One region of the Paenibacillus sp. S-38 genome, then DNA from elsewhere that is predicted to be linked to it. Evidence: predicted binding sites of a transcription regulator. Region 1 holds the regulator's gene; the other holds the start of a gene.
The links. The regulator CtsR, encoded in region 1, represses protease genes until heat stress. The targets are predictions, from matches to a motif close to ATGGTCAATAAAGGTCAAACA.

Region 1 (11,629 bases):
GTATGTACGATGATGGGCTTGCCGTCCAGCAGCAGATACTGCTTGCTCTCCTTCGTGCCCATCCGTGATCCGCGGCCTGCGGCCACGATAATGATTCCCAGCTTGTCCGCCATCTTGTCCACCTGCCATTGTTCTAAGCCTCAGGCGTTACGGCCGGCGAGTGCCAAGCGCAGCGTCCTAAGCGCATCCCTTCTATCATACCGGATCAGAGCGCTTTTTCCAATAGCTTCGGCTTGGCGAAGATCATGCGTCCCGCGGAGGTCTGCAGGACACTGGTCACCAGCACATCGAGCGTCGTACCGATGAAATCCCGGCCGCCTTCTACAACAATCATCGTACCGTCATCCAGGTAAGCTACCCCCTGCCCGTGCTCCTTGCCGTCTTTAATGACCTGCACGAGAATCTCCTCACCCGGCAGCACCACCGGCTTAACCGCATTCGCCAAGTCGTTGATGTTCAGCACCGATACCCCTTGAAGCTCACATACTTTGTTTAGGTTAAAATCATTGGTGATGACCTTGCCCTGCAGCACCTTCGCCAGACGGACCAGCTTGCTGTCCACCTCGGAGATCTCATCGAAGTCTCCCTCGTAGATCAAAACCTTCACATCAAGCTCCTTCTGAATCTTGTTCAGAATATCGAGTCCCCGCCGTCCCCGGTTGCGCTTCAGCAGGTCCGAGGAATCGGCAATGTGCTGCAGCTCCTCCAAGACGAATTCGGGAATCACCAGCGTCCCTTCGATAAATCCCGTTTTGCAAATATCTGCAATCCGGCCGTCAATAATTACACTGGTATCCAGGATCTTGTGCTCCTCGAATCCTTTGGCCTCTCCCTGACTGCCTCTGCTCCGGTCCCTGCGCTTATTCTCCAGGAAGGCGAGAAGCTCTTCTTTCTTCACACGGCCGAGGCGAAAACCGGCAAAAGTCAGGGCAGCAACGCAGAGCATCAGGAGCAGCGGATTCAGCGCCCCCGTCCTCTCCAATGGATAGAGCAGTACGGAAGAAACGACGAGTCCGATAACCATGCCTGCCGAACCGGCCACAAGATCGATAACCGGAACATTTGTGATACGTTCTTCACTCTGCTGCAGGGCTTGAAGCAGACCGCGGTAGAGCGATCCGCTGACCGACCAGAATAGAATCGCTCCGATCAGGAACATCCACCCTTTTTCCCCGCTAATCTCCAAACCCGTTACGGATGCTATGACGTCAAAAAGCGGCCTCCCGATCATATCACTGCATTGAACACCCAGCGCACCGCCGATAACTGCAAACAGAAGTTGGAACCCTTTTTTCATCATAGACTTCACCTCCATCAATTCCATGTTCTTTTTTTTGCTTTCATTACAATTATGAACCAAAACCTTCCTGCTTAATCCTAACCGCCTCGCTGAAAAATAAAAAAAACGCCATTTCCTCTCATAGGAAATGACGCTTCAACTGGCAGTATTATACGGTTGTGGTTTTCGACTCCGCTTCTTCTGTCTTTCTTTTCCGGCGGCCTATGAAGAAGAGTCGATCAACGTTTTTTTTTAGGCCGTACAGTGCGTAGAGGAGCAGCGGTACAAAGATCATCTTGGACAGCGTCCCCGGGAACATGACTGCCAGCACAACGGCAATGATGACCACGATCGGCGTAATCCAGATCGCCGCTTTCGGAATCCCGACTTTCTTGAAGTTCGGGTATTTCACCGTGCTCACCATCAGGTAGGAAAGCAGCAGGGTCGAAAGCACAAGCACGATCGTATTCAGTTCTTTATGGAACAAGGCCAGCGTACAGAGCACACCGCCTGCTGCCGGAATCGGCAGTCCGATAAAATAGCCCGGCGTACCGGCAACCACGTTAAACCGAGCAAGACGGAGGGCGCCGCAAATCGGGAAGATTGCGGTCACGATCCAGGCTGCTGCAGCATTCATTTCGGTAAAAGCGACGACGTACATGATAAAAGCGGGAGCTACACCAAACGAGATGACGTCGGAGAGGGAATCGAGTTCTTTGCCGAATTCGCTCTGCGCGTTGAGAGCACGGGCTACTCGTCCGTCCAAACCGTCCAGAAGCATGGCTACGATGACCATGATGGCCGCCAGCTCCGGTTTATTATTAAACACCATAATAATTGCGATAATTCCTAAGAACAGATTCCCAACGGTAAATACGTTCGGCAGGGATTTTGTTATCATTAGTTGGCTCCACCTCTGGTTATACTGTACCCTAATACTCAGCATTATATTAGGCTACCCTCTGATTGTATGCACTTTAGATATGTCTGTCAATGAGCACCTGATCTTGAATTCGCTTGAGACCTTCTTTGATTGCTCTCGCGCGAACCTCACCTATACCGTCGACTTCATCCAGTTCTTCAATAGTGGCCATCATGAGATGTGGGAGCGTTTTGAATCGTTCAATCAAATTGTGAATAATGACTGCCGGCAGCCGCGGAATCTTGTTCAGCACCCGGTATCCTCTTGGAGACACGCTCTCCTCAGCGCTGCTTGAAGCATTCGGGTAACCCAGTGCCTTCGCGATGTGGGAGTGATCCAGCATTTCTTCGGAAGCCAGCCGCTTCAACACAGTGAGCACTTCACGGATCTTCTCTTCACTTGGATCCTTTATATAATCTTTTACGAGCAAATACGCTTCAAGTTCCGTATTTCCCACTAATTCTTCCAGCTGCATGGAGATGAGGCGGCCTTCATTCCCAAGCTCATTAATATACCTTTTGATCTCAGCCTTAATACGCAGTACCATCTCCACCCGCTGGATCACCCCGGTTACATCGTGCAGAGTAACCAGCTCTTCAAACTCCGAGGCAGCCAAGTTGGTCATCCCCTGATCCTGTACTGACTTGTATTTCTCGAGCGTTTGGATGGCCTGATTCGCCTTCGTCAGGATGACGCCGATATCCTTCAAGGCATACCTCAGGGTCCCTTGGTACAGGGTAATCACATTGCGCCTCTGGGAAATGGACACAACCAGCTTCTGCGTCTGCCTCGCCACCCGCTCCGCGGTTCTGTGGCGGATGCCCGTCTCGATGGAGGGAATGGAGGAGTCCGGGATGAGCTGCGTATTGGCAAAAAGAATCCGCTTCAGATCCTCACTGAGTATGATCGCCCCATCCATCTTCGCCAATTCATACAAGTAGTTTGGAGAAAACTCGCAGTTGATGGAAAAGCCGCCGTCGACTATCTCCATGACTTCAGGGCCGCAGCCCACGACAATAAGCCCCCCCGTCTTCGCCCGCAGTACGTTCTCCAGTCCGTCTCGGAAAGGGGTTCCCGGCGCAACAAGCTGCAGGAGCTGGCTCATTACGTCCCGTTTGGCTTCTTCCTTGTTGCTCAAGGGTGTCCCTCCTATACTAAAGCGACCGAAAGCGCTTCGGCCACGGTGTTCACGCCAATAATCTCGATCCCCGCGGGGGGTGTCCATCCCTTGAGGCTTTTCTGCGGGAGGATCATCCGCTTGAATCCGAGCTTCTGGGCCTCACGCACCCGCTGGTCCACTCGGGAGACGCCGCGGACTTCACCCGTCAGCCCGATCTCGCCGATGATCACATCAAACGGCTGGGTCGGCTGGTCACGGAAGCTGGAAGCGATGCTCACCGCTACCGCGAGATCAACGGCAGGCTCATCCAGCTTTACCCCGCCGGCGATATTCAAGTAGGCATCCTGATTCTGCAGGAACATGCCCATTCGCTTCTCCAGCACAGCAATGATTAAAGCAAGCCGGTTATGATCGTAGCCTGTAGCCATCCGCCGCGGGGAGGGGAAATTGGTCTGAGAGACCAGTGCCTGCAGCTCCACAAGGACGGGCCTCGTGCCTTCCATGGAGGCAACGACCGTCGAACCCGATACGCCGAGCGGACGCTCCGATAAGAAGAGCTCGGAAGGGTTGCTGACTTCCACAAGACCGGTCTCCTGCATCTCGAAGATGCCGATCTCATTGGTCGAACCGAAGCGGTTCTTCACTGCGCGAAGCAGACGGTACGAATGATGACGCTCTCCCTCAAAGTACAGAACACAATCCACCATATGCTCGAGCATCCGCGGACCTGCAATCGCCCCTTCTTTGGTAACATGGCCAACGAGTACCGTAGCTATACCTTTACCCTTGGCGATCCGCATAAAGTGTCCCGTACATTCCCGCACCTGAGACACGCTTCCCGGTGCCGACTCCACGGCAGGATGATATACCGTTTGAATGGAGTCGATGACGACGAAGTCCGGACGGATCTCAACGATCGCCGCCTCGATAAACTGGGCGTTGGTCTCCGAGAGAACAAACAGCAGCGGGGAAATCGCCTGCAGCCGGTCGGCCCGCAGCTTGGTCTGGCGCACCGATTCCTCGCCGGAAATGTAGAGCACCTTGCACTCCTGCTTGGTCAGCTCGTAAGAAGTCTGAAGCAGAAGGGTGGATTTGCCGATACCCGGGTCGCCCCCGACGAGGATCAGGGAACCCGGAACGATACCGCCTCCGAGCACACGGTTAAGCTCCCGGTTCTCGGTAATGATCCGGGCTTCTTCGCTGCTTTCTATGTTTATGATCGATACGGCTTTTTCTTTCTTCTCCGAAGCTCCCCCATGGAAGCCACGGCTCTTCGATACCGTCTCGATTTCTTCCACAAACGAATTCCATGCCTGGCAGCCGGGACATTTGCCCAGCCACTTGGGCGATTCATATCCGCACTCCGAACAGAAAAACTTGGTTTTGGTCTTAGCCATGCTGTTATCACTGCCTTTCAGTTCCATTACAAAGTTTACCATGGTTTCCCTTGCCTTGAAAACCCTTCCCGGGCCCGTACGCAAAAAAAGAAGCCCTGCAGCCGCAAACCGGTCTGCAGAAGCTTCTTCTCTGTATATTGTCAGCCTACAAGATCGGGCAAGTCCTTATGCCTGCGAAGTTACCCCTTGGGTACGCTCGACCACGAGGTCTCCATCCTTCTCGTCAATCGTGAGCGTGTCACCTTTGTTGATGTTGCCGCGAAGCAGCTCTTCGGACAGGCGGTCTTCGATATGCTTCTGAATCGCCCGGCGAAGCGGTCTTGCACCGAAGGTCGGATCGTAGCCTTCTTTGGCGAGGAAGGCCTTGGCCGCATCCGTCAGAACAAAGTCCACTTCCTGCTCTTTCAGGCGCTTGCGGAGCTCTTCCGCCATGAGGGAAACAATCTGGCCGATGTGCGCTTCGTCGAGGGAGTGGAACACGATGATCTCGTCGATCCGGTTCAGGAACTCCGGACGGAAGCTCTTCTTGAGCTCGCCCATGACCTTATCCTTCATGTTGCCGTATTCTTTGCCCGCATCGATCGTCGCTGTGAACCCGAGGGTCGAATTCTTCTTGATGACATCGGCACCCACATTGGATGTCATGATGATCAGGGTGTTGCGGAAGTCTACCGTACGTCCCTTGGAGTCGGTCAGACGGCCGTCTTCAAGCACCTGCAGAAGAATGTTGAATACTTCCGGGTGAGCTTTCTCGATCTCATCGAGAAGCACGACCGAGTATGGCTTGCGGCGTACCTTCTCGGTGAGCTGGCCGCCCTCTTCATACCCGACATATCCTGGAGGCGCGCCTACCAGACGGGACGTGGAATGCTTCTCCATGTACTCGGACATATCGATCCGGATCACGGAGTTTTCATCACCGAACAGCGATTCGGCAAGCGCACGGGCAAGCTCGGTTTTACCTACCCCTGTAGGGCCAAGGAAGATGAAGGAGCCCATCGGACGCTTCGGATCCTTAAGGCCTGCTCTCGCCCGGCGGATGGCACGGGATACAGCCTTAACGGCTTCATCCTGGCCGATGACCCGGTCATGCAGGATCGACTCCATCTGGAGCAGACGCTGGGTCTCTTCCTCCGCCAGCTTTACGACCGGAATCCCCGTCCAGCTAGCCACTACCTGGGCAATGTCATCCGGTGTCACTTCGGAGTCCGTGCGGCCCTGCTTTTCCTTCCACTCATTCTTCGTGGAATCGAGTTCTTCACGCAGCTTCTGTTCGGTATCACGCAGAGAAGCGGCTTTCTCGAACTCTTGGCTCTGTACCGCAGCATCCTTCTCCTTGCGGATATCCTCCAGCCGGCTTTCGAGTTTCTTCAGATCCGGCGGTACCGTGTAGGAGCGGAGCCTTACCTTAGAGCTCGCTTCGTCGATCAAGTCAATCGCCTTATCCGGAAGGAAGCGGTCCGTAATGTAGCGGTCCGACAGCTTCACGGCCTGTTCGATGGCTTCATCGGTGATCTTCACCCGGTGATGCGCTTCGTAGCGGTCACGCAGACCGTGCAGGATCTGAATCGCTTCATCCGGCGACGGCTGATCCACCGTAATCGGCTGGAAGCGGCGCTCCAGGGCTGCGTCTTTCTCGATATATTTGCGATATTCGTCCAGCGTCGTGGCCCCGATGCACTGCAGCTCGCCGCGGGCCAGTGCAGGCTTCAGGATGTTGGAGGCATCGATCGCGCCTTCCGCACCTCCTGCACCGATCAGCGTGTGAAGCTCATCGATGAAGAGCACGATGTTGCCGGCTTGACGAATCTCGTCCATGATCTTTTTGAGACGGTCCTCGAATTCGCCGCGGTACTTCGTACCGGCTACCACCGACCCCATATCCAGCGTCATGACGCGCTTGTCACGAAGCGTTTCCGGGATTTCGTTGGCGACGATTTTTTGGGCCAATCCTTCGGCAATCGCCGTTTTACCTACACCAGGTTCCCCGATCAGGACCGGGTTGTTCTTCGTACGGCGGCTGAGTACCTGAATGACGCGCTCAATTTCCTTGCTCCGGCCGATGACCGGATCTAGGTTGCCTTCCTTGGCGTAAGCCGTCAGGTCACGGGCCAGGCCATCCAGCGTCGGCGTATTCACATTGGCCGGGTTACCATGATTCGGCGAGACTACCTCGCTGCTGCCAAGCAGCTGAAGCACCTGCTGGCGAGCCTTGTTGAGGCTTACGCCCAGGTTCCCAAGCACGCGTGCAGCAACACCCTCCCCTTCGCGGATCAGGCCGAGCAGAATATGCTCCGTACCCACATAGGTGTGTCCCAGCTTGCGCGCTTCGTCCATCGACAGCTCAATGACTTTCTTCGCCCGAGGGGTGTAAGCAATGTTGGAGGGCTGTTCTTGACCTCTGCCGATCAGGGATTCCACTTCGTCCTGGATTTTCTCAAGTCCAAGACCCAGGGCAATCAGCGCCTTCGCTGCAATCCCTTCGCCTTCGCGAATCAGGCCGAGCAGAATATGCTCTGTGCCGATATTGTTATGTCCCAAGCGTACCGCTTCTTCTTGAGCCAAAGAGAGCACTTTCTGTGCGCGTTCCGTAAATCTGCCAAACATCATGTATAACACCTCCAGGGTTGGTATAACAAAATGACGTTCCCACTGCTTATGGATCCCCTTGCGGGTAGAGCCATCAGCCGGCTGCCGAGATTTTTTCCCGGATGAGCTGAGCCCTTCTTATGTCTCTTTCTTCAGGCGTTAGCTTTTCTCCTGCTGTCTGCTGTAAAAAACCGGGCTGCGTCATCACAAGCAGCTCATTAAGCACATGAGGCGACACATTTTTGATAAATCCGAGGTCAATCCCGAGCCTTACGTCGGATAGTCTCTGAGCCGCCTCCTTGGAATCCATAATGGCCGCATAGGAAAGCACTCCGTAAGAGCGGCTCACCCGGTCCAGAATCTTGGGACGGGTCTCGTGTGCCAGCCTCTGTCTTGCTGCTCTTTCATGCTCAATGATCTGGCGGACTACACTGTACAAATTATCGATGATTTCTTCTTCGGATTGCCCGAGGGTAATCTGATTGGAAATCTGAAATAAGTTGCCGAGCGCCTCGCTGCCTTCGCCATACAAGCCCCTTACGGCCAGGCCCACCTGCGTGATCGCAGATAAAATCCGGTTGATCTGCTGCGTCAACACCAAGGCCGGCAGGTGAATCATAACTGAGGCCCGTATGCCGGTGCCCACATTCGTCGGACAGCTTGTCATATATCCGCGCTTCTCGTCGAAGGCATATTCCAGCTGGGTTTCGAACACATCGTCAATCTGACCTGCCAGATCCCAGGCTTCCTTGATCTGAAAGCCGGGGCACAAGCATTGTATTCGAAGGTGGTCCTCTTCATTCACCATGATCGAGATGGACTCGTTGTCACTTAGAATCACCGCTCCATTGCGGGATTCGTTGGCTAAAGCCGGCGAGATGAGATGCTTCTCCACCAATACGCGGCGCTGCAGCTCATCCAGATCTGCAAGCGGGAGCAGCGTGAAGCGGGAGATGGTTCCCAGTTCTTCGCTCTCCAGCACCTTGGCAGCCATCTCGGCAACCTCCAGAGACTGCCCGTTCGTGGCGAGCATGGGGAATGGGTAACCCCGGATATTCCGGGCTAGGCGGATCCGGCTGGAGATGACGATATCCGAATCAGGCCCTTCCCCCTTCATCCATTCACTCAGTGCGTGCTGGGTGAAACGGCTTGCTTCCGTCATATGCATTCCTCCTTACGGTGTGAGCCGGTTACCCTTCGGCAACCTTCTTCTCCAGCTCCCGGATCTGGTCCCGGATCTGTGCCGCCTGCTCAAACTCTTCATTCTCTATGCGAACCAGCATGTCTTTCTTCAGCTGATCGATCTCACGTTTATATTTAATTAACCCACCCGAACGTTTCGGAACCTTGCCGGTATGGACCGTGTTCCCATGTACCCGTTTGAACAAGGGGTCGAGTTTGTCACCAAAGTACTTGTAGCATTCGCTGCAGCCGAAGCGACCTACCTTACTGAATTGTCCGTAAGTTAGACCGCAGTGCTCGCACCGGCTGGGCTGGGCTTTGTTTGCAACCGCACTTTGGGCCGATGGCTCGAAATCGAGAAGCCCGCTGAGCAAATTGTGAATCGAGAAGCCGTTAGGCGTGCCCGGGATCAGTTCTCCTTTTTCCCTTGCACAGGTTTCACAGATGTGAAATTCCGTTTTTTCACCATTCAGGATTTTCGTAAAATGCAGGGTAGCCTGCTTTTTGCCGCATTCCTGACAAAGCATCCGGTTCCCTCCCTTTCTGCCATAAGCAGCAGTACATCGTTGGTTCAATGGATTATTTGCTCAATAATGCAATCAGCATGGCCTTCAGCAGCCGGGCACGGAGTTCATCCCTAAGCGGAAGCTTGAGCCCTAATACCTCCCGGGCCACCGCAGCCTTCATGAGGCCGGCTTCACGGGCAGTGATAAAACCGCCTTCTTTGAGCTGATACAGCAGGCCTTCAGATGCTGTTTGATCCATGTGAGTGGAAATCGTTTGGAAGATGTGATCCAGTACGGCCCCATGGGAGTGAAGCTCAATTCTCTGGATGCGAATGTAACCGCCTCCCCCGCGCTTGCTCTCCACCACATACCCCTTCTCAAGGGTAAATCGGGTACTAATCACATAGTTAATCTGGGAAGGTACACATTGAAACTGATCCGCCAGATCGTTGCGCTGAATCTCGATCACGCCATCGGGGCTCTGCTGCAATACCTGCTTCAGATACTGTTCTATCATTTCTGAAACATTGCGCATCCATTCAACCTCCAAAGGCAAAGTATACGAAGAAAAACGCCTGCGTGTCCTAGGACAATAATGATGTTGGTCTTGTTCAGCCACCGCATAAGCACAACGTTATACTTCATTGCGATTCACTAACTGCTTGATTCATTGACTTTGACTTTCTTTGACTTTGAATACATTATAGCAGATATTCTCAAGAATGCAACAGGTCTGCACAGCTGTACCGTTCACTTATCATGGTTTCTGATTAGTATTATTCCCAATCCCGAGGCAAAACAGAACACGCCGGGAAAACATCTTAGCGGCAGGTCGACGGTCGGAACCTGGGCACTTCTTTTTTATTAACCCAAAAAAGCCCCTCTGGACACATTGTCCAAAGGGGCTTTTCATTGGCTTGGCGACGTTCTACTCTCCCAGGACCCTGCGGTCCAAGTACCATCGACGCTGGAAGGCTTAACGTTCGTGTTCGGGATGGGTACGCGTGGTTCCCTTCCGCCATCATCACCAAACGGTTGTTCAAGGCTTGTACCTTGAAAACTGGATATACATTCGGGTATATCATTTTGCGTTCCGTTGTGCTTCGCACAAAGGTCACTACCAAAATGATATATCCTCACTCGCTAGCTAAAGATCTAAACCTTAGTATTGCTGCCGCTTCCTTGCGGAAGCTGTTGGATAAGCCCTCGACCGATTAGTATTCGTCAGCTCCACACGTTGCCGCGCTTCCACCCCGAACCTATCAACCTCGTCGTCTACAAGGGGTCTTACATACTGGGAAATCTCATCTTGAGGGGGGCTTCACGCTTAGATGCTTTCAGCGCTTATCCCTTCCGTACTTGGCTATCCAGCCGTGCTCCTGGCGGAACAACTGGTACACCAGCGGTACGTCCATCCCGGTCCTCTCGTACTAAGGACAGCTCCTCTCAAATTTCCTGCGCCCGCGACAGATAGGGACCGAACTGTCTCACGACGTTCTGAACCCAGCTCGCGTACCGCTTTAATGGGCGAACAGCCCAACCCTTGGGACCTACTTCAGCCCCAGGATGCGATGAGCCGACATCGAGGTGCCAAACCTCCCCGTCGATGTGGACTCTTGGGGGAGATAAGCCTGTTATCCCCAGGGTAGCTTTTATCCGTTGAGCGATGGCCCTTCCATTCGGTACCACCGGATCACTAAGCCCGACTTTCGTCCCTGCTCGACCTGTTTGTCTCGCAGTCAAGCTCCCTTATGCCTTTGCACTCTTCGAATGATTTCCAACCATTCTGAGGGAACCTTGGGGCGCCTCCGTTACGCTTTAGGAGGCGACCGCCCCAGTCAAACTGCCCACCTGACACTGTCCCCGCACCGGATCACGGTACCAGGTTAGAACTCCGATACGATCAGGGTGGTATCCCAACGGCGCCTCCACCCAAGCTGGCGCTCAGGCTTCTCAGGCTCCCACCTATCCTGTACAGATCGTACCAAAGTCCAATATCAAGCTGCAGTAAAGCTCCATGGGGTCTTTCCGTCTTGTCGCGGGTAACCTGCATCTTCACAGGTATTAAAATTTCACCGGATCTCTCGTCGAGACAGCGCCCAAGTCGTTACGCCATTCGTGCGGGTCAGAATTTACCTGACAAGGAATTTCGCTACCTTAGGACCGTTATAGTTACGGCCGCCGTTTACTGGGGCTTCGGTTCACAGCTTCGGGTTACCCCTAACCGCTCCCCTTAACCTTCCAGCACCGGGCAGGCGTCAGCCCGTATACTTCGCCTTGCGGCTTCGCACAGACCTGTGTTTTTGCTAAACAGTCGCTTGGGCCTTTTCACTGCGGCCCCCTCGGGCTATTCACCCTACCGAGGCACCCCTTCTCCCGAAGTTACGGGGTCATTTTGCCGAGTTCCTTAACGAGAGTTCTTCCGCGCGCCTTAGCATGCTCTGCTCGCCTACCTGTGTCGGTTTGCGGTACGGGCACCTTCTCCCTGGCTAGAGGCTTTTCTTGGCAGCCTGAACTCATGACCTTCGGTACTTAAGTTTCCCTCCCCATCACAGCTCAGCCTTATCGATGTGCGGATTTGCCTGCACATCAGCCTCACTGCTTGGACGAGCATCCATCAGCTCGCGTCACTAT
Region 2 (11,629 bases), 640 kb from region 1:
GAGACCTTCCTGAGCGCTGTGGAGTACCCGATCTACATGAAGCCGGTCGGTTCCTTCATCAAGACGAACTGGAGCACGCTGTGGAGCCACTTCTGGGAACTGCCGGAGCTGCCTAAGACGGCTACCGAGGTTCCGGGGCGGACGCTTCTGGTCTCCGACAGTCCGGAGGAGTTCTATGAGCAGGGCATCCTGTATCAGGACGAAGTCGAAGGCAAAGCGAGATTGTATGCCGACCATATCAACGGGACCAAGGAAAAAGTAAGCTTCGCCATCCTGGCGAAGAACATGACAAATAAGCCGGTCACGATCAAGACGACGAATAAAGGGGAAGTGTGGCCTTCGGTCTACGCGAACCTGATCGGCAGTGAAGCCACAGTCGACTTCCTGCTCGGGGACCCGCTGAGCGAAAGCATGACGATCCCTGCAGGCCAGACATTCACTTACAAGCAGATGCCGGACTTCTACCCGGCTCAAGGCGTGAATTTGTTCTATGACCTCGAGACGGACGGCAAGGTACAGTTCTCCTTTATTGCCGCCAAAGATGTCTCCCAGAAGGCGCTGGCGCTGCCAAAGCTTGATTTCAGCGGCCACGTAAGAGGCACCTTCCCGATCTCGGAAGTGAAATGGAACATCGACGCTTCTTCGTTCACGACACCGTCCAGGCTGATTCTTGGCGATGGGATCAAAGATCCGTTCCTGCCGGGTTACGATCCACAGCGGAAGGCTGAGGTCAAGAATGACGGCAACTACGGCGTCATTTACAAAATTCATGCCGATAAGCCGCGCAAAATGGCTATCATGATCTTGGCCAAGGGTGGCGTCTTCAAGGGGCCGATTAAGATCAACGGAGACATTCGACTTATTCCGGAATCGGGGGTCATCACGGCCTTTGACGGCATGCAGATCCTTGCGAAGACGACGGGCAAGGAAGAATCGCTTGATATTGAGTTCAGCCCGCCGGCCGGCTCGGCTTTCCCGGTGGATCTGATCTTCTATCCGCTGGACGACCGTGTAGAGCAGCAGCCGTAATCTATAGCAATAACAGCCCTTTCCTATGCCATTCATAAGGAAAGGGCTTTTTCTTATGCTCTGCTGTCCGAGCTAACGAAGTCAGTGTCAGCGATCCGTCAGGCAGTCATCACCCCAATCCGGCAACCTGCGGTCCGCAGAACTCGTCTAGCTTGTAGGAAAGGACTCAGGAGGAGGGGGTGAAATGAGCCCTTGGTGGAGGGAACCGCAGCGGATCTGGCAGTGGATCGGATGGAGTTGTATCGGGATAGGGAGCTTGTATTTTCCTGTATTCCCTTGGTATGTGCTTGGGGAGGTCAAGGAGGCGGAGATTGGACAGTGGGCCCTCTGCAGCATGGTTGGGGGAGCTGGTATGCTGCTGGGTGCCTGGGTGTACCGAAAAGGAAAGGCCAGGCGTCTGCTGCTGTTATCAAGTTTGGCGGGAATGGCTTTGCTGCTGCTTGGGCAGGTGCCGGCCCTGTATTCATGGATGATGTATCAGGGGAGCTTGATCCGGCATTGGCCCCTTCCACCGAAGGTAGGATTTTTCTTAGGTGTGGGGCTGCATGGATGGCTGATCCTAGGGGCTCTTGCTGCCGTCACTGCCGCCGGACTTTCGCTGGCTGGCCGTGGAAATTCGGAGGTCAGCCTTTCACGGCAGGAGGGAATACGCTTTTTGCTGGGTCTAGGAAGCTTGCTGGCTCTCTGGTGGGGATGGAATGCCTATCAGTCAAGAAATTGGATTATGAGTACATACCCGGCTGACGGGATGGAACATGTGCCCACCGAAACCGTGGTGACGGTGGCATGGAAGGGCAGCTATGACTCTATGGGCATGCGGGTACGTTATGAAGATTCGCCGGATGCTCCGGTGCCGGGAGCGACAGGGGCGACGCAGTACGGTATGACATTTGAGCCTGAAGGCGGATTTCAGCCGGACCGCAGGGTGCGGATCGAAGTGGAGGCGGGGCGGCGGACTCATGTATTCAGCTTCACTACGGATGCGAAGTAACCATTGATGGAGAACAGGGTGAGCCTAACCAAAAAGCCTGCCATCCGGATGACCGGAGGGGCAGGCTCTTAGGTTTACCGCAGGTTGATGGGGAACTTACACTTTCTCGATAACCTTATCGATCAGACCATAAGCGCGGGCTTCTTCCGCCGACATGAAGTTGTCGCGGTCGGTATCCTTCTCGATGCGCTCAAAGGACTGGCCTGTGCGCTCGGCGAGGATCGTGTTCAGCTTGTCGCGCATCTTCAGGATCCGCTTCGCACGGATCTCGATATCGCTGGCTTGGCCTTCGGCGCCGCCGAGCGGCTGATGGATCATGACTTCGCTGTTCGGCAGCGCAAAACGCTTGCCAGGGGCGCCTGCGGCGAGCAGGAACGCGCCCATCGAAGCGGCCATGCCGACGCAGATCGTCGAGACGTCCGGCTTGATGAACTGCATCGTGTCGTAGATCGCCATGCCCGAAGTGATCGAGCCTCCCGGGGAGTTGATATACAGATGAATGTCTTTGTCGGGATCGCTGGCCGCCAGGAACAGCAGCTGCGCAATGATCGAGTTGGCTACAACGTCGTTAATGCCACTTCCAAGAAAGATGATGCGGTCCTTGAGCAAACGCGAGTAAATATCGTAGGCGCGTTCCCCTCTTGCATCCGGTTCGACTACCATTGGGATAAAACTCATGAGCTGCAGCCTCCTTTATAATTAAACTATAACCATCATAGCCCAAAAACAAACTAAGGTCAAGAAAGGTCAAATTAACCGACAAAAAAAGACCAGCTCTGTCAGCTGATCTGCTTGTTTGTATAAGTGGCGCGCCCGTAAGGAATCGAACCTTAATCTCAGGCTCCGGAGGCCTACGTCATATCCATTGGACCACGGGCGCATGTATGAAGCTTGCTGTGCGATCACTTGTGTGTGACAGCAAAATTGATTATATAGCATGCCAAGCCGGAATGCAAGTCCCTGTCCAAAAGTTTTTCGGTTACAAGATTTTTACAAAGGCTCTCTTGAAAATGGTTTGAAAATCCGGTATATTAGGGATAACTAAGTGAGAGCTTAGTTCTTCTTTTGGAGAATGTGGGACTGAAAATGCATCACCGGGACGAAAAGTGTCCAGTTAGCAAGCAAGCGGGAGTGAATCCATGAGAGAGATTCTTGACATCCAAAAACAGCTGCTTCCCGACTTGATGGACACCATGAAGAAGCGCTATACCGTTCTTCATCATATCCTGGTTTCCGGGATGATCGGCCGGCGCACTTTGGCGGGAATGCTGAACACGACGGAGCGGGTGCTCCGCGCGGAAGTGGACTTTCTGAAGGAGCAGGGGCTGGTCGACGTGGATGCCTCCGGCATACGCATCAGTATGGCGGGCAGGGAACTGCTGGAGCGGATCGAACCGCTCGTGAAGGACCTGTTCGGGCTCACGGAACTGGAAGAGAGGCTGCGCGTGCATTTCGGACTGAAGCAGGTGGTTATCGTGCCCGGCGATTCCGACACTTCACCCCAGGTGAAGAAGGAGCTTGGCCGTGCCGGTGCGTCCGTCCTGCGCAAGCTGGTTAGAGAGAACGACGTCGTCGCCGTTACCGGCGGATCGACGATGGCTGAAGTGGCCTACCATCTTACGGCAGCGCCGGCGATGAAGGGCATCTGGTTCGTACCGGCCCGCGGAGGGCTTGGGGAGAGCCTCGAGATGCAGGCGAATACGATTGCCTCCACCATGGCTAAGAAGACTGGAGCGCGTTATCGTCTGCTCCACGTACCCGATCACCTCGGCGAGGAAGCTTATCAGTCGCTGATCCAGGATACCACGATCTCCGAGATCATCCAGTTCATCCGTCAGGCACGGATGGTCATTCATGGGATGGGAGATGCTATGGTAATGGCCAGGAGGCGCAAAGTGGACCGGAAAACGACCGAAAGCCTGCAGAGGGAAGGGGCGCTTGCGGAAGCGTTCGGGTATTACTTTGACCGAAGCGGCCGCATACTTCACCGCATGCCGACCATCGGACTTCGACTCGAGGATATTCAGGGCATGGATACCGTGATCGGGGTGGCGGGAGGCCGAAGCAAAGGCGAGGCGATCGCCTCGGTGCTCAAGTACGGTCATGAGGACGTGCTCGTTACCGACGAAGCAGCAGCGCAGGAGATCATCCGCAACATCAGTTCATCATGACAGGTTTTTCCTGTCTTGAACGTTGCGCCCAGCGGACCCGCAGTGCGGGAATCGCGGGTGTGACAATATACATTTTGGGAGGCTATCAATCATGGTAAAAGTGGGTATTAACGGATTTGGTCGTATCGGCCGTAACGTATTTCGTGCAGCACTGGGCAACCCTGAAGTAGAAATCGTTGCAATCAACGACCTGACAGACGTAAACACGCTGGCTCACCTGCTCAAATACGACACTACGCACGGCAAGCTGAATGCAACGGTTGAAGCAACTGAAGGCGCGCTGATCGTAAACGGCAAAACCGTTAAAGTATTTGCAGAGCGCAATCCGGAAAACCTGCCTTGGGGCGCTAACGGCGTAGAAATCGTCGTTGAATCCACAGGGATCTTTACTGCGAAAGAGAAAGCCGAGCTTCACCTGAAAGGCGGCGCGAAGAAGGTTATCATCTCCGCACCGGCTACGAACGAAGACATCACGATCGTTATGGGCGTTAACGAAGACAAGTACGACGCTTCCCAGCACACGATCATCTCCAACGCTTCCTGCACAACGAACTGTCTGGCTCCTTTCGCTAAGGTAATCAACGACAAGTTCGGTATCGTAAAAGGCATGATGACGACGGTTCACTCCTACACGAATGACCAGTCCGTACTCGACCTGCCGCACAAGGATCTGCGCCGTGCGCGTGCAGCTGCCGAGAACATCATCCCTTCGACTACAGGCGCTGCCAAAGCTGTATCCCTCGTTCTGCCTGAGCTGAAAGGCAAGCTGAACGGTATGGCTATGCGCGTACCTACGCCTAACGTTTCCGTAACGGACCTGGTAGTTGAACTGAGCCAGAACGTAACGGTTGACGACATCAACAACGCCCTGAAAGAAGCGGCTAACGGCCCTCTGAAAGGCATCCTGAACTACTCCGAAGAGCCGCTTGTATCCTCCGACTACAACGGCGACCCGGCTTCCTCCACGATCGACGCCCTCTCCACGATGGTTGTCGGCGACAACATGGTGAAAGTCGTTTCCTGGTACGACAACGAGTGGGGCTACTCCAACCGTGTCGTTGACCTGGCTAACTTCATCGCCAAAAAAGGTCTGTAAGAACGAAACTGTGGTAATGGTCTGCTAACACCCTGAACACCAAAGCGCACTGGCGCGGTCCAATGAGTATCTATCTTCGGGATCTGTTGAACTTTCGTTTTTCTGAATTATAGGAAGAGGTTATAACGAAAGTTCAAAGGATCCGCGTTTGCGCTCTGCGATAGATACTCATTGTGCTGGCGTGCGCCTTGGTGAGAAGGGCAAGCAAGGCCCATTCCCACATTTTTTGTGTGTGGGTATAGGGTAGGGTAGAGAGAGAACATACAGAGAGAACCAAGAGAGAAACCGGTACATACCAGCTGACATGACATGTTCCGGATCACATATAGAGCACGAAACAGCGCAGGACTAGAGCGCTGGCAAGAGCAGCAAGCACAAATGAACCCACCGGGAGGGCGACAAAGATGAACAAGAAGAGCGTTCGTGACGTGGAAGTAGGCGGCAAACGCGTATTTGTGCGCGTAGATTTCAACGTACCGCTGGAGAACGGCAAGATTACCGATGACACACGGATCCGCGAGACCGTACCGACGATCAAGTACCTGACGGAGCGCGGTGCGAAAGTCATCCTCGCGAGCCATATGGGCCGTCCGAACGGCGCGGTTGTGGAAGAGCTCCGCTTGACTCCGGTAGCAGCACGCCTCTCCGAGCTGCTGGGCCAGCCGGTTGCCAAGGCCGACGAATCGGTAGGCGCAGCGGTACAGGCACAGGTTGCCGAGCTGAAAGACGGTGACGTGCTTCTGCTTGAGAACGTGCGCTTCTATGCGGGCGAAGAGAAGAACGATGCAGAGCTCGCGAAGCAGTTCGCTGAACTGGCAGACCTGTACGTGAACGACGCGTTCGGCGCAGCACACCGTGCACACGCTTCGACGGAAGGCATCGCGCATCACCTGCCGGCTGTCGGCGGTCTGCTGATGGAGAAGGAGCTCGATGTACTCGGCCGTGCGCTGAACAATCCGGAGCGTCCTTTCACAGCCATCGTAGGCGGTGCGAAGGTAAAAGACAAGATTGCGGTCATCGAGAAGCTGATCGAAATCGCCGACAACATCATCATCGGTGGCGGTTTGTCCTACACATTCTTCAAATCCAAAGGCTATGAAATCGGCAAATCCCTCGTAGACAACGACCGTCTGGAACTGGTACAAGAGTTCGAGCGCAAAGCCAAGGAGAAGGGCATCAACTTCCTTCTGCCGGTTGACGTTGTTGTAGGCGACAAGTTCGGTGCGGACGCCAACACGAAGATCGTGAACATCGACGAAATTCCTGCTGACTGGGAAGCATTCGATATCGGTCCGAAGACGCGCGAGATCTACGCGAAGACGATCGCCGAATCCAAGCTGGTCGTATGGAACGGGCCGATGGGCGTATTCGAGCTCGAGCCGTTCAAGAACGGTACTCAAGCGGTAGCAGAAGCTTGCGCAGCAACGGCAGGCTACACGGTGATCGGCGGCGGCGACTCCGCAGCGGCAGTAGAGAAGTTCCACCTTGGCGACAAGATGGACCATATCTCCACCGGCGGCGGCGCGTCCCTCGAATTCATGGAAGGCAAGGCGCTCCCGGGCGTTGTTGCGCTTCAAGATAAATAAGGAGGCGTACCCTTCATGCGCAAACCGATTATTGCAGGCAACTGGAAAATGTTCAAAACCGTTCAAGAGGCTGTTTCCTTCGTGAATGAAGTAAAGGGCAAAGCGGAAGTCGAAGGCGTGGAGAGCGTGATCTGCTCCCCGTTTACAAACCTTCCAGCTCTCGTAGAAGCGGTGAAAGGCACGACGCTCAAAGTCGGCGCTCAGAACCTTCACTTCGAAGATAACGGTGCTTACACGGGCGAGATCAGCGGCGTGATGCTGAAGGATCTCGGCGTCGAGTACGTGATCATCGGCCACTCCGAGCGCCGGGCTTACTTCGGCGAGACGGATGAGATCGTGAACAAGAAAGTCCAGGCGGCTTTTAAGCACGGTCTGACGCCGATCGTCTGCGTAGGCGAGAAGCTCGAAGAGCGCGAAGCGAACCAAACCAAAGACGTATGCAAAGTGCAGACGGAAGGCGCATTCGCCGGCCTGAGCGCAGAGCAGGCGGCACAGGTGGTTATCGCTTATGAGCCGATCTGGGCTATCGGAACAGGCAAGTCTTCGACAGCTGCAGACGCCCAAGACGTGATCGGCTACATCCGTGAAGTCGTTAGCGGTCTGTATGGCGCGGAGACGGCTGCGGCGGTGCGCATCCAGTACGGCGGCAGCGTGAAGCCGAACAACATTGCGGAATACATGCAGCAGCCGGATATCGACGGCGCGCTTGTAGGCGGCGCTTCCCTGGAGCCGGCTTCCTACATCGCCCTGATCGAGGGGGCCAAGTAAGATGGCCAGACCGAAACCGGTAGCAGTCATTATCCTGGACGGCTTTGGCCTGCGCGGGGACGTGCAGGGCAATGCCGTAGCCCAGGCGAAGAAGCCGAACTACGACCGTTATTGGAACCAGTTCCCCCACACCACGCTGATCGCCTGCGGCGAAGCCGTAGGCCTGCCGGAAGGCCAGATGGGGAACTCTGAGGTGGGTCACCTGAACATCGGCGCCGGCCGCACCGTGTATCAGGACCTGACCCGGATCTCCAAATCGATCCGCGACGGGGAATTCTATGAGAACGAGACGATTCTCGGAGCGGTCCGGCACGCGAAGGATAACGGCAAGAAGCTTCACCTGTACGGCCTGCTGTCCGATGGCGGCGTGCACAGTCATATCGAGCACCTGTTCGCGCTGCTCGATGTGTGCAAGAAGGAGAACTTCGAGGAAGTGTACATCCATGCGTTCCTGGACGGCCGTGACGTGGCGCCTGACAGTGCAGCGGGGTACATGGAGCGTCTGCAGAAGAAGATCGCGGACGTGGGCGTAGGCCGCATCGCTACGGTGCAGGGACGTTACTACGCCATGGACCGCGACAAGCGCTGGGAGCGTACCGAGAAATCATACCGCGCTATGGTATACGGGGACGGCCCGACGTTCGAAGACCCGATGAATGCGATCCAGGAATCCTATATCCGCTCGGTGTACGATGAGTTCGTCATGCCGACGGTAATTGTGAAGCCGGACCATACACCGGTAGGTCTGGTGGAAAGCGGCGATTCCGTCGTGTTCTTCAACTTCCGTCCGGACCGTGCGATTCAGCTCTCCCAGGTATTCACGAACAGCGATTTCCGCGGGTTCGACCGCGGGGACAAGGCACCGACGGATCTGTATTATGTGTGCCTTACGCTCTTCAGCGAGACGGTCGGAGGCTACGTGGCCTACAAGCCGAAGAACCTCGACAACACGCTGGGCGAAGTGCTGGCGCAGAACAACCTGAAGCAGCTTCGGATCGCCGAGACCGAGAAATACCCGCACGTCACGTTCTTCTTCAGCGGCGGACGGGATGTCGAGCTGCCTGGCGAGACACGCATTCTGATCCCTTCGCCGAAGGTAGCCACATACGATCTCCAGCCGGAGATGAGCGCTTATGAAGTGGCGGCAGCGGCTGTGGCGGAGATTGAAGCGGAGCGTCAGGATGTCATCATCCTGAACTTTGCGAACCCGGATATGGTCGGTCATTCGGGCCTTCTCGAGCCGACGGTCAAGGCAATCGAAGCCACAGACGAATGTCTCGGCAAGGTCGTGGATGCGATCATCGCCAAAGGCGGCGTTGCACTGATCACTGCCGACCACGGGAACGCCGATGTTGTCACGAATCCGGACGGCTCCCGCAACACGGCCCACACGACCAACCCGGTGCCTTTCATTGTGACGGACGGTCGTGTTACACTAAGAAACGATGGCATTCTGGCAGATATTGCCCCGACGGTGCTGGACCTGCTTGGCGTGTCCAAGCCAGAGGAAATGACCGGCACAACGCTGGCTGCTTCCCGCGGCTAGCTGGCAAGCAAGACCCATCCCAAAACCTAATTTTGAAGGAGTGTATTCCGCAATGACAGTAATCTCTAATGTGTACGCTCGTGAAGTACTCGACTCCCGCGGTAACCCGACGGTAGAAGTGGAAGTTCATCTGGAATCCGGCGCACGCGGCCGCGCTATCGTTCCATCCGGCGCATCCACAGGCGCATACGAAGCCGTTGAGCTTCGTGACGGCGACAAGTCCCGTTACCTCGGCAAGGGCGTTCTGAAAGCCGTTGAGAACGTGAACGACGTGATCGCTCCTGAGATTATCGGCATGAACGCGCTGGACCAAGTCGGCATCGACAAGCGCATGATCGAGCTCGACGGCACGCCGAACAAAGGCAAGCTGGGCGCGAACGCGATCCTCGCGGTATCCATGGCGGTTGCCCGTGCTGCTGCTGAAGCGCTCGACATCCCGCTGTACCTGTACCTCGGCGGCTTCAACGCGAAGCAGCTGCCGGTTCCGATGATGAACATCATCAACGGCGGCGCGCATGCGGACAACAACGTTGACGTTCAAGAGTTCATGGTTCTGCCGGTAGGTGCTCCTTCCTTCAAGGAAGCCCTCCGTACAGGCGCAGAAATCTTCCACAGCCTGAAGACCGTTCTGAAAGAGAAGGGCCTGAACACTGCTGTAGGCGACGAAGGCGGCTTCGCACCGAACCTCGGTTCCAACGAAGAAGCGATCCAAACGATCATCACGGCCATCGAGCGTGCAGGCTACAAGCCGGGCGTTGACGTATTCCTGGGTATGGACGTTGCTTCCACGGAATTCTTCAAAGACGGCAAATACCACCTCGAAGGCGAAGGCAAGTCCTACACGTCCGCTGAGTGGGTTGACTTCCTGGCGGCTTGGGTAGACAAGTACCCAATCATCACCATCGAAGACGGCTGCTCCGAAGACGACTGGGAAGGCTGGAAGCTTCTTACCGAGAAGCTCGGCGGCAAAGTTCAGCTCGTGGGTGACGACCTGTTCGTAACGAACACTGAGCGTCTGTCCCGCGGTATCGAAGAGAACATCGGTAACTCGATCCTGGTTAAAGTTAACCAAATCGGTTCCCTGACGGAGACATTCGACGCGATCGAAATGGCGAAGCGCGCAGGCTACACTGCCGTCATCTCCCACCGTTCCGGCGAGAGCGAAGACAGCACGATTGCAGACATCGCTGTGGCAACGAATGCCGGCCAAATCAAGACCGGTGCTCCTTCCCGTACGGACCGCGTAGCGAAGTACAACCAGCTTCTCCGCATCGAAGACCAGCTGACGGACGTTGCTCAATACGCAGGCAAGAGCGCATTCTACAACCTCAAAAACTTCAAGTAAGTTTCAGCTTGAAGCTTCTATAAGACCCGCAGGGCCCCGGCCTCTGCGGGTTTTTCCTTTTCTTTTCACCAGTATCCGGTACAGTGAAAAGGGATGGAGTCCGAATCCGGGGCGGGCGCTGATTGAAGGGCGGAATGCCCGGGTAAAATGGGAACAAAAGGATAAGAGAGTTAAACTACAACCGGGCATGGGCCAGTCCCGTAACCTAAAATACGGCCACCCTGCTTGCCAGAGGAGGAGCCGCATATACTGGCAGGAGATACTGAAGTTCAATCTGATGAAAAGAGGGGAGGGAGCTTCCTATGCGCCGTTGGCTCAAGACGATCGGCTTTTTGGTGCTGTCGGTATTTTTGTCCCACTTTATCCCGTTCAATGAATTCTTCCGCAACCTGGACACGATGATCCACGAATTCGGTCATGCGGTGGTTACTCTGCTGCTGCAGGGGAAGGTCATGTATATTGAGCTGTTCGCTAATCACAGCGGCGTGACGTATTCCCAGATATCCCAGCCCTGGAGTCTGATCCCGATAGCTATGGCCGGTTATATGACGGCATCGCTGTTCGCTCTGTTCCTGTTCCGGGTAAGAGCGCACGACCGGGAGAGACTCGGCCTGCAGGTGGTAACGCTGATCGCGATCGCGGCACTGATCCTGTTCGTGCGGGGGGAGTTCGGCGTGATGTGGCTGATCGGCTTTATCCTGCTTAATGTCGTGATGCTGGCGTTCATGCCGGCCTGGATCCGGGATCTGTATTATCTTCTAATTGCCTTCCTGACGCTGGAGGAGTCCGTTATGGGACCTTTCTCGCTGGTACTCTATGCTCTGCGTGATCCTTCAAAGGCGGGCGATGCGACGAACCTCGCGCTCGTAACTCCGATTCCTGCTTTTGCTTGGGGGCTGATCTTCACTTTGTTCGCACTCTGGTGTGCAGTCCGTGCCATCACCCTGTTCCTTCGGGGGAGAACATCGGAGAACCGCCGCTCTCCAGCCATTTATACACGCTATGGAGAATAAACCACGGCTCATATGGGTATCCTGAATTAATATGGCAGATCTCCTTCCCCGGCAAGATTTGTCAGATGGACAAGAGTGTGCTAT

Region 2: the regulator CtsR is predicted to act here: its motif matches at 2,754-2,774, upstream of clpP (ATP-dependent Clp endopeptidase proteolytic subunit ClpP).

The regions. Positions count from the first base shown of each region.
Region 1 is NZ_CP187970.1:7,757,693-7,769,321, forward strand. It holds gene ispD (2-C-methyl-D-erythritol 4-phosphate cytidylyltransferase) at 1-113, opposite strand, end outside; gene ACP26L_RS33930 (PIN/TRAM domain-containing protein) at 206-1,300, opposite strand; gene pssA (CDP-diacylglycerol--serine O-phosphatidyltransferase) at 1,449-2,180, opposite strand; gene disA (DNA integrity scanning diadenylate cyclase DisA) at 2,257-3,339, opposite strand; gene radA (DNA repair protein RadA) at 3,351-4,718, opposite strand; gene clpC (ATP-dependent protease ATP-binding subunit ClpC) at 4,884-7,328, opposite strand; gene ACP26L_RS33955 (protein arginine kinase) at 7,402-8,469, opposite strand; gene ACP26L_RS33960 (UvrB/UvrC motif-containing protein) at 8,498-9,016, opposite strand; gene ACP26L_RS33965 (CtsR family transcriptional regulator) at 9,069-9,530, opposite strand; rRNA gene rrf (5S ribosomal RNA) at 9,911-10,027, opposite strand; rRNA gene ACP26L_RS33975 (23S ribosomal RNA) at 10,190-11,629, opposite strand, start outside.
Region 2 is NZ_CP187970.1:220,296-231,924, forward strand. It holds gene ACP26L_RS01035 (stalk domain-containing protein) at 1-1,029, shown strand, start outside; gene ACP26L_RS01040 (hypothetical protein) at 1,214-2,020, shown strand; gene clpP (ATP-dependent Clp endopeptidase proteolytic subunit ClpP) at 2,117-2,698, opposite strand; tRNA gene ACP26L_RS01050 (tRNA-Arg) at 2,826-2,900, opposite strand; gene ACP26L_RS01055 (sugar-binding transcriptional regulator) at 3,160-4,191, shown strand; gene gap (type I glyceraldehyde-3-phosphate dehydrogenase) at 4,280-5,287, shown strand; gene ACP26L_RS01065 (phosphoglycerate kinase) at 5,692-6,873, shown strand; gene tpiA (triose-phosphate isomerase) at 6,889-7,641, shown strand; gene gpmI (2,3-bisphosphoglycerate-independent phosphoglycerate mutase) at 7,643-9,187, shown strand; gene eno (phosphopyruvate hydratase) at 9,240-10,532, shown strand; gene ACP26L_RS01085 (M50 family metallopeptidase) at 10,835-11,545, shown strand.